Regions from separate parts of the Paenibacillus sp. MAH-35 genome, predicted to be linked through region 1. Evidence: riboswitches for the same ligand, from Rfam matches in the RefSeq annotation. Region 1 holds a riboswitch; the other holds the start of a gene.
What was found. Region 1 has a riboswitch for ZMP and ZTP ahead of AC3Y2E_RS00220 (bifunctional 5,10-methylenetetrahydrofolate dehydrogenase/5,10-methenyltetrahydrofolate cyclohydrolase). Riboswitches for the same ligand answer to the same signal wherever they lie in the genome.
Positions count from the first base shown of each region.

Region 2: it holds a riboswitch for ZMP and ZTP, as region 1 does, so the genes downstream of both, glyA (serine hydroxymethyltransferase) here and AC3Y2E_RS00220 (bifunctional 5,10-methylenetetrahydrofolate dehydrogenase/5,10-methenyltetrahydrofolate cyclohydrolase) in region 1, are expected to answer to the same signal.

Region 1 is NZ_JBYUPU010000001.1:57,707-62,681, forward strand. It holds gene AC3Y2E_RS00210 (helix-turn-helix transcriptional regulator) at 453-1,322, opposite strand; gene AC3Y2E_RS00215 (ABC transporter substrate-binding protein) at 1,822-3,141, shown strand; ZMP/ZTP riboswitch at 3,196-3,280, shown strand; gene AC3Y2E_RS00220 (bifunctional 5,10-methylenetetrahydrofolate dehydrogenase/5,10-methenyltetrahydrofolate cyclohydrolase) at 3,386-4,252, shown strand; gene AC3Y2E_RS00225 (cyclodeaminase/cyclohydrolase family protein) at 4,249-4,902, shown strand; gene purN (phosphoribosylglycinamide formyltransferase) at 4,904-4,975, shown strand, end outside.
Region 2 is NZ_JBYUPU010000012.1:106,417-111,391, forward strand. It holds gene AC3Y2E_RS15530 (heparinase II/III domain-containing protein) at 1-2,019, shown strand, start outside; ZMP/ZTP riboswitch at 2,176-2,254, shown strand; gene glyA (serine hydroxymethyltransferase) at 2,324-3,634, shown strand; gene AC3Y2E_RS15540 (phosphotransferase-like protein) at 3,798-4,319, shown strand; gene AC3Y2E_RS15545 (immunoglobulin-like domain-containing protein) at 4,596-4,975, shown strand, end outside.

The DNA.
Region 1 (4,975 bases):
TTCTATTTCTAAAAAAGTGCGGCTAATTGGAAAATAAGGGGTGCAAAAGGCTGCTATTTCATTCATTCGCCTCTTGTGCCCCCTTAGAATAGCTGGGGAAGTCCAGAAATCCCGGCACCCCAGATACCCCGGAAAGTTTGGAAAGCCAGCACCTTCACTGACGTAGGTTACCTTGCTCGCACCTGCATCCTGCTAGGCCCTGTGCCGAACCCGTCCGCGGCTCCTGGCCCAGCATGGCGAAGCCGCAGTAAGCAAAGCCCGAGTCGAACCCCAGCCCTAGTCTCTGCCCCCAGCTAATCGCTTCCGCCGCAAACTTAGCCTCAAGGTAAACTCCTCCCGGTCTAACCTCCAGAAGTTAGACGATCCGGCCTCCAGCTTGGCCTCACGGCGAGTCCCGCCCCGGCCCTTGGCCCAGGTTTGGGGGCGGGGCCGCGGCCTGATTCGAAGTTGATCTATTGATAGGCCATCGAAGGCGTTACCTGCATCATTTTCCGGTATTGGTCGGGCGTCATCCCGACCTGTTTTTTGAAGACGCGGCTAAAGTGGGAAAGGTGTTTGAAGCCGACTTTGTAGCACACGTCGGTGACGGTATTGCCGTCGCTGTGGAAAAATAAAATTTTAGCCTGATTGACCCGGCGCGTGTAAATATAATCGAACACCGTCATGCCCGTCACCTCGCGGAACAGCTTCATCAAATGAAAGCGGTTTAGGTGGAGATCGGCGGCCATCTTGTCGAGCTCGATATCTTCCGCATAACCTTCCTCGATATAAGCGATCATCCGCTGCACATGCCGCTCCCGGTCCGTGACGTTGGCGCGGGCAAATTCCATATCGACCTGACATTTCTCATAAATCAACATCAGCAGATCGAAAAAAGCGCTGAGCAGTCTGTTCCGGTTGATGACGTCGTTTTTGTAATACACGTTGTTGATACGCTCCAAAATGCTTTCGAATTCCGCTTTGGATTCCGCATCGAGGCGGATATGATGGTTGCCGAGCAGCTCGAACGGCCGGAGCGGTCCGCAAGCAAGCAGGCTGGGGCCGAACAGTTGAACCAGATGCGGATTAAACGAAAACATCGTGCGCACATATTCCGCAGAAGGATGTACTTTCGGACAATGGCGGGTCATACCGTTCATAATAATCAGATCGCCGGATTCCAAAGGAATAATCCGGTCGCCGATCATATAATCGCACCGACCGCTATGGAAATAGTAGATCTCGTATTGGGAATGAGAGTGAAAAGAAGTAGTGACGGGGAAATAACTCCATTTATAATAATATTCGGTGAACATCCGGATAGGATTAGACTTTGGTTTCATTCCGATGACATCCTCCTTTATCCCGTGCACAGTTATCATGTATCTGTATTATACCACAGCCGTCTTAGGCGAAAAGCGGGAGGATTAAGCCCGGAACCCCCCGTCCGCTTCTTGCTTGATTACCGCCTGCCGCCCACCGTCCGCCGTAGGCCCATTGCTTGATCAGAGTCTGTCCACCAGTCGCCCCCGGCGTATTGCCTGACCATCGTATGCCACCAGCCACCGTCCGCCCGCCTGCCATTGCCTTCCCCCGCCTGCCGCCCAGCCGCTTATCGCCCCATCGCCCGATATCGCCCCGCCCCCGTCTAAGCGCACTGACCGACTACCAGTCCATATCAAGCCGATGACGGGGTTTCCCCAAAAAACCACTGACAGTTAAATGAACCGCCAGCCTTCCCATTCGTGTCTAAAGCCATTAGCCGGAGTGCTGTGCTATATTTCTAATATGAAATCGCTTGCAGATCAAATTTCAAACAGATAACGATAAGGGGTGTCCATCATGAGTAAAAAAATGGTAAACGGTGTAATCGCAGCAGCGCTTGTATCCACAATGCTGGCCGCATGCGGAGGGAAAGGCCAAGCCGGTGTGCAGGGCGAAGACGTCCAGCAGCCGCCGAAGAAGGAAGAACCGATCGAGCTTGTCTTTTATGACGGCGGCGGCGACTGGCCGGCGGAAAGGTTCGAGAGAGAAATCGCGGGTCCGGTCAAACAAAAGTTCCCGCATATTACGCCGAAATTCGTACCGATGACGAACGGGAAAAAAGTGCAGGAGATGATTACGGCCGGCGAGCAGTTGGACCTCATTTTTTCGTCGACGGGACTCGTATACAACAATTTGCTCCAGCATGAGCTTCAAACCGATATTACGCCGCTCATCGAGAAATACAAGTTCGACTTGAATAAGCTCGAACCGGCGGTCGTCGACCAGATGAAACTGCTGGGCGGTGGAGGCATGTACGGGCTGCCTGTATTTATGTCGCCTGCTACCGTATATTACAATAAGGACATTTTCGACAAATTCGGTGTTCCGTATCCGAAGGACGGGAATACGTGGGACGATCTGTACGATCTGGCGAAACGGCTGACGCGGGAAGACGGAGGCGTCACGTATCGCGGGCTGTTCGTATCCGCCCAGCATTTCATGAGGCTGAATCCGTATTCGCTCAAAACGTTCGACCCGGCCACTCAGAAGGCGTCCTATTCCGAAGAAAAGTGGAAAAAGCTGTTCGACAATTTGACCCGTTTCTATACGCTTCCGGGTTATAACATGAACGGCAACCTGACGTATGTAACCAATCAGCGCAATACGTTCGTCAAAGACCGGACGGTCGCGATGTGGATTCCGGTCAGCACGCTGCACACGGCCCAAGAGCTGGAAGGCATGAATTGGGATCTGGCGACGTTCCCGGCGATGGCCGATCAGCCCGGCGTAGGGCCGCAGCCGTACCCGAACGCGTTCTGGCTGACGAATACGAGCAAGCATAAGGATCAGGCGTTCCAGGTGATGGCTTATCTGGCTTCGGAAGAGTTTCAATTGCCCGGCGTGAAGCGGGGAGAGTTCATATCCGCGCTGAAGAGCGAGGAGCTGAGAAAAGCGTTCGGTCAAGACGCGTCGATGTATAAAGGGAAAAACAGCAAAGCGATCGTACCGGCCAAGTTCGCTCCGGCGGCGCCGATCGGGAAATTCAACAGCGTCGCGGAAGGCAACCTGCTTACAGGCTTCAACAACGTAATCCTCGGCAAAAAGGACGTCAATACCGCGCTGCGGGAAGCGGAGGAAGCGACAAACAAAAAGATTCAGGAAGAGCTGAAAAAATAGAGCTGGCCTGCATTGCCAGCACGGACGAACTTTGATATGATGAGGGCAACTGAACAGTCCGCACGCGACTGGCGAATCAAGTGGGGCACCACTGGGGAGCGTGCGGAAGGGACAACTGCCGCTCGCCTGGGTAAAGTGTCCGGAGTACCGCATATAGCGGCTGCTTCGGATGCTTTTTTTGTTGTACGCCATTGCAGATATTGGGGATTCGTTAAAGGTTCCGCGATAACCGGGAGGGATACGTATGGGAGTATGGTTAAAGGCGAAGGAAACAGCCGAGCAAGTCCGTGCGGAAGTAGCGGCAGAAGCGGCGCGGCAGCGTGCAAACGGAACGATACCGAAGATAGCGGCGCTTGTAGTTGGCAGCGATCCGGCGTCCGTTTATTATGCGGAGACGAAACGTAAAGTCGCAGCGAAGCTCGGAATCGAGTTCGAGCTGATGAAACAGCCGGGAGATGTTACGCAAGATCAGCTGATCCGAATCGTATCGGAATGGAGCAGGGATGCAGCCGTACACGGAATTATGCTGGAGCTGCCGCTGCCCGCTCACATCTCGACTTCTGCGGTAGCGGAGGCGATCGATCCGCTCAAAGACGTCGACGGGGTCACACCGGCCAACCGGCTTGCCGTCATGACCGGCGAGCCCGGATTAGTTCCAGCTACTCCGCAGTCGTGCATCCGGCTGCTGAAGTCATACGGCTATACGCTGGAAGGAAAAAATGTAACGCTGGTCGGACGCGGTCAAACGGTCGGTTTGCCGCTGTTCCATATGCTGCAGCGGGAGCAGGCGACCGTCACCGTATGTCATTCGCGAACTCCCGATTTGACGTTTCATCTGAAACATGCGGATATTGTCGTAGCCGCTGTCGGGAAACCGGGAGTTATTACCTGGGAAATGATCCGACCCGGGACGATCGTCATAGATGCGGGCATCCATGAGCTGCCGGATGGAAGGATCACCGGCGATGTCGATCCGCGTGCGATCGAGGTTGCAGAAGCGATGTCTCCGGTCCCCGGGGGCGTAGGCACTTTAACGACGGCGCTGCTGTTCGAAAATGCGATGCGGGCGATTCGGCTGCAGCAGCAGGCTGGAAGGGAGGCCGCACGATGATGGAGCAGCAAAATGCGATGTTCGACCGGACGATTCGGTCGTTTGTTCAAGAAGCGGGAGCAGCCGTTCCGACGCCGGGCGGAGGCAGCATCTCGGCGCTCGTCGGAGCGCTCGGGGCCGCGATGGTGTCGATGGCGGCCAATTTTACACAAGGCGCGAAATTCGCCGGAGCGGAAGCGGCGATGAAAGAGGCGGTCGGCCGGTTGCAGGACTGGACCCGGGATTGCGAAGACTTGCTGGAGGCGGACGTCGCTTCTTTTGAACGATACATGTCGGCTCTGAAGCTGCCGAAATCGACGGACGAGGAGAAGCGGATGCGTGCGCAAGCGATCCAGGATGCGGCCGCGCAGGCGATCGAAGTGCCGCTCGCGCTTATGCGCGTATGCCGGGACGCCCTTGAGCAAACGGTGCGTATCGCGGAGTCCGCCAATCCGAACGTCATCTCCGATCTCGGGATCGGCGCGATTTTGTTCGAGTCGGCGGCTCAGTCCGCCTATTTGACCGTAGAAATCAATCTGGCCTCGCTGAAGGACGAGGAAGCGAAGCAGCGGTACGACGAACGGGCGGCTGAGCTGCTCGGGGACACGGCGAGGCTGAAGGAACAAGCCGTAACCGCCGTACGCGGGATCATCTGGAGAGGAAGCAGGTAGGATGCCGAAACTGAACATAGCTATATTCGCTTCGCATGGAGGCTCGAACGCCCAAGCGATCATCGATGCCGCT
Region 2 (4,975 bases), on a different contig from region 1:
CGGACGACAACGATGATTCAGGTGGACGAGGACCATTCCTACGCCGTGGACTTTTTCCGCGTGCAAGGCGGAAGCGACCATCGCTACAGCTTCCATGCGATGGAAGGGACGGTGAGCGCGGAGGGACTGAATCTCGTTCCGCAGCAGGACGGCAGCGGACAGTACGTCGGCTCGTACGCTAGTCCAGGCGTGCCGTTTGGCACCGAATCCGGCATAACGCAGGGATCGGGCTATGCGGGCAGCGGGTTTCATTGGCTGAAAAATGTAGACCGCGACGCCGCACCGCCTGCACAGTTCAGCGTCGATTGGAACGTGCGGGATACATGGAACATGTACGGCAACGGGGCGAGCGCTCCGACCGACGCCCACTTGCGTCTGACGATGCTGGGCGAGCTGGACGAGGCAGCGCTGGCCGACGGTTTGCCGCCGGACAACAAGCCGGGCAACCCGGAGCAGATCCGCTATTTTGTCGGCAAACGGTCAGGGACGAATCTGGACAGCTTGTTTACGGCGGTCATCGAGCCGTACAAAGGGGATCGCTATATTCAGTCGATTAGTCAGGCCGAAGTGCGCCGGAACGGCAGCATCGTGCAGACGAACGAGGCGCGCGCCGTCAAGGTTGAGCTGGCTAACGGCCGTACCGATTACATCGTCTACGCGCCGGACTCGGACACGGAATACGAAATCGACGGCAAGCTGCGGTTTCGCGGGTTTTTCGGGGTTTATTCGGAACAGGACGGCGTACAGACTTATGTCAAGGTCCATGACGGTTCGTATTTCGTCCCGATCGGCGAGACACCGGTTGCCGCTGTCGCTCGGCTGACCGGCACGGTGGCGGACTTCACCCGCACGCTGACCGACGACAACTATATTGATGTGCAGACCGATCTGCAAGGCATCGGCCCAAGCGAATTGACCGGCCGCTGGATCTTCGTCGATAATGACGGCGTGCGCAATGCGGCTTATGAAATCAAAAGCGCTGTGCCGCTTGCGGGCGGTCTGCTGCGGCTGTCGATCGGCGAGAAGACGGTTGTGCGCGGCTATCTCAACAACGCGAACTTCAACCAAGGCTACCAGTATGATGTCGCCGTCGGACGAGCGTTTGCGATTCCGCTTGTCTCCGAGACCGTCGCGGAAGACACGTTTCCGATCACCGAAGCGAGTGTGCAGGGAGGAAGCGGGAGCGGCTGGCATACCGGAGACGCTACAGTAGAACTGCACGTATACGGAAACGCAGCAGCGGTTCAGCGTACGGAATACCGGGTGGAGGCAGAACGCGGTCCGGACGGAGGCCCGGTCGCGCCCGGCAGTGGCGGCAGTTCCGGACATGCGGGAGCTACAGGAGAATGGCGGGTGTACAACGGACCGGTCACGCTGACCGCCGAGGGCGAATATCGCTTCACCTACCGTTCCGTATACGCGAACGGAACCGCGGAAGCCGAGAAAGCGTTCCTTGTGCGCATCGACCGAACCGCGCCGGCCATAACTGCGGCAATTAACGGCGTTACCGTGGAGGACGGCTCCGGCTTGCCGGATGATACGGCTTCGGTCGTCTTGTCCGTCTATGCGGCAGACACGCTGTCGGGCCCCGGCCGCATTCAGGTGTGGCTCGACGGGACGGAGCATGAACCGGGGACGCCGATTGCGATCGGCGGACGCTCCGAGCCTCTGTCGCTGCGGATCGTAGCTGCCGATCAGGCAGGCAATGCGAGGCAGTCGTTGATAACACTGCATCCGGCTGCAATCGCCTATACGTTGTCCGGACTGGAACAAATCGCCTTGGACGCAGCTACGTCCGAGGCCATACAGGGTATCTTGGCTGCGCAGCTTCAGTACCGGATCGATATCGTCGGCCTTCTGCTCGAACAAGGGGCCGTGCAGACAGCCGCGGCTTATTTGGCAGACTTTTCCGCCTACATCAGTGATCCGTCGGTGCTCCAACAGGGGCTGATTGCCCCTGCGGCTTCGCTTGAGCAGAAAAGCTACATTGCGGAGCTGATCCTTGGTCTGGAGAGTTAGCAGAGGCTGGGAGGAGGCTAGGGGACCGTCAATCTCCAAGCAGATACGTATAAGGGGGATTAGCGTAAACGCAGCCATTCCCGGATAAAGTAGAATCATCTCGCAAAGAATGATTGTTAACTGTCAGAATATTTGATATTATATGACTAATTAAAAGGTACTGCGTGTGACTGGCGGAGCATGGGGAACCATGAGGAAGCACGCGGGGTATGTGCCGTACGCCTGGGCGAGAGTGATTAATCTTCGGATTAAGCGCTCTTTTTTTGTTTTCCCCATCCAATCCCGCAAAGGAGAGTTGATCGAAGTGGAAACGATTCAGACGTATTTGGACCAGCATGACCCCGAGGTTGCAGCCATGACGGAGGCGGAAAGCGTTCGTCAAAAAAGCACGCTTGCGCTCATCCCGTCTGAAAACTATTCCTCCATGGCCGTCCGGCTGGCGCTGGCCTCCTCATTCACCAACAAGTACGCCGAAGGTTATCCGTATTTTTGGGAAAACGGCGAACGAAGCATGCAGAAAAACGGGAGGTATTATCGCGGACAGGCGAACACAAACGCCTTGGAGCGCTTGACCATCGAAAGGGCGCTGAAGCTGTTTACGCCGAATCCGGAGGCGTATCATGCCAATGTGCAGCCCTTGAGCGGTTCGCCGGCCAATCTTGCGGTGCTGCATGCGTTTTTGAAACCGGGAGAAACGTTTCTCGGGCTTTCGTTGGACTACGGCGGACATTTGACCCACGGGCACCACGTGAACGTGACGGGCGTATCCTATCGAGCCGTTTTATACCGACTGAACGCCGATTATGAGCTGGACTATGACGAAATCCGCGAGCTGGCCCGCCGTCATTCGCCCAAGCTGATCATCTGCGGGGCGACTGCTTATCCGCTGCGGATCGATTTTCAGCGCTTGGGGGAAATCGCCAAAGAGGCCGGCGCGTTGCTTGTGGCCGATATCGCTCACATTTGCGGACTGTGCGTGACCGGGTATCACCCTCATCCGTTCCCCCATGCCGATCTCGTCACCACGACCACGCACAAAATGCTGCGCGGACCGAGAGCCGGACTCATCCTATGCAAAAAAGAGCTAGGCCCCGCCATTGACCAAGCGGTGTTTCCGGGACTTCAGGGAGGCCCGCACATGAATACGGTCGCAGCTATGGCAGTCGCCTTTCGGGAAGCGATGAGCGGGGAATACAAGCAATACGCCGGGCAGATTGTCCGCAATGCGAAGACGCTGGCCGAACATTTGCAGGCGGAGGGCTTTCGTCTGATGGGCGGACGAACGGAGAATCACCTGCTGCTGCTCGATATCGTTCATTCCGCTAACGGGCTGGCTGCCAAGGATGGGCATTGGCTTTCGATTCGCTGGGAGCGGGCCGGCATTATTGCTAACAAAAACGCCGTACCCGGCGATCGGAAGCCTTGGTACCCGTCCGGCATCCGGTTAGGCACGCCGGCCGTAACGACGCTGGGAATGAAAGAAGCCGAAATGCGGCAAATTGGCGATTGGATCGTACGTGCCACCCGCGGGGCCGATAACGACGCGGAGCTGGAACAAATACGCACGGAAATCGCCGCTATGATGGAGCGGTTCGCACCGGGACAATTGGTTTAGAGGGATGCGGGGATGATTTGAATTGTTCAAGGGCTGTCGAGAGACGTGCGGCCCTTTTTTGAAGTTACGGGAGTTTAGTTTAATTATAGTTGTTTTTTATTTCCAGAATTACAGTTTCGCTGGTAAAATTGAAGGAACTGAACGAATAAGGGGTATTAAGAAAATGAGTAAAGGCAGAATCGTTTTTTTAAACGGAGTTACGAGTTCTGGAAAAACCTCAATAGTAGATGCTTTACAGTTAAAATCGCACGAATTTTATTATGTTGTTGCCAATGACCTATTTGAAGAAATGATAGGTGAACGTTATCTTCGTGAAGATTATTGGAAGTATTTAAGTGAAGCAATTATGATGATGTACCACACTGCCAAATTATTTTCTGACCATGGTAAAAATGTGCTTATTGACGGTATTCTGGTGGAAAGACCTGAATTAAGACCACATTATGAAAAAGTGAAGAATTTATTTTCTGGGTACCCCTTATACATGGTTGAAGTATTTTGCCCGTTAGACATTTGCCGTCAAAGAAATATAGCACGGGGAAATAGAACCGAAAACCAATCGGACTGGCAAAACCAAATCATGGCAAAAGATATCCAGTATAATTGTACCGTTAACACACATTTAAACACTTCCGAAGAGTGTGCGGATTTGATTTTAGAAAATATACTGAACGATGAAGGATAAAGGACGAATTCCTTTTTTCCCGGCGGCACATTCCGAGGGACGGGTACGACAGCTGAATATTCACCTATAGCGAGGCTGCTGACTTGGATCGGCAGCTTCGCTATTTTAACGGACAGTTTAACGCAGTCCGGCATCACCGAAATCCATTCTTTCAGAATTCTTTCATAGGGTTCTGCTACACTTCTCAGTAGACAAACTCTGCTATACATTATGGTTGAATCTATGGTGAACATGCGGAGGATTAGACGCTACAGGAGCAGGAATGGAGGATTTGGAATGAAACAGAGGTTGACGATTTTTTTAATTACTTTGCTTATACTAGGGCCTTTGACGGGACTGTGGCCGTCGAAGGCTCAGGCGTATACGTTCAGCGGCGGGGGAGGCGGTATCCCGGGAAATCCTTATATCCTTACAACAGCAGAAGATTTGGACCATGTCCGGGATAACTTGTCGGCAAGCTACAAACTTCAGGCAGACATTGATTTATCAGCCTATAGCAACTGGCAGCCGATCGGTACGGCTAGCGATTGGTTCAAAGGCCATTTTGAAGGAGCCGATTATACCATTAGCGGAATGAAAATCAATTCGTCAGCCAACAATATCGGTTTATTTGGTGTGATGAGACAGCCTGCAACGATTACACATGTACGACTGGA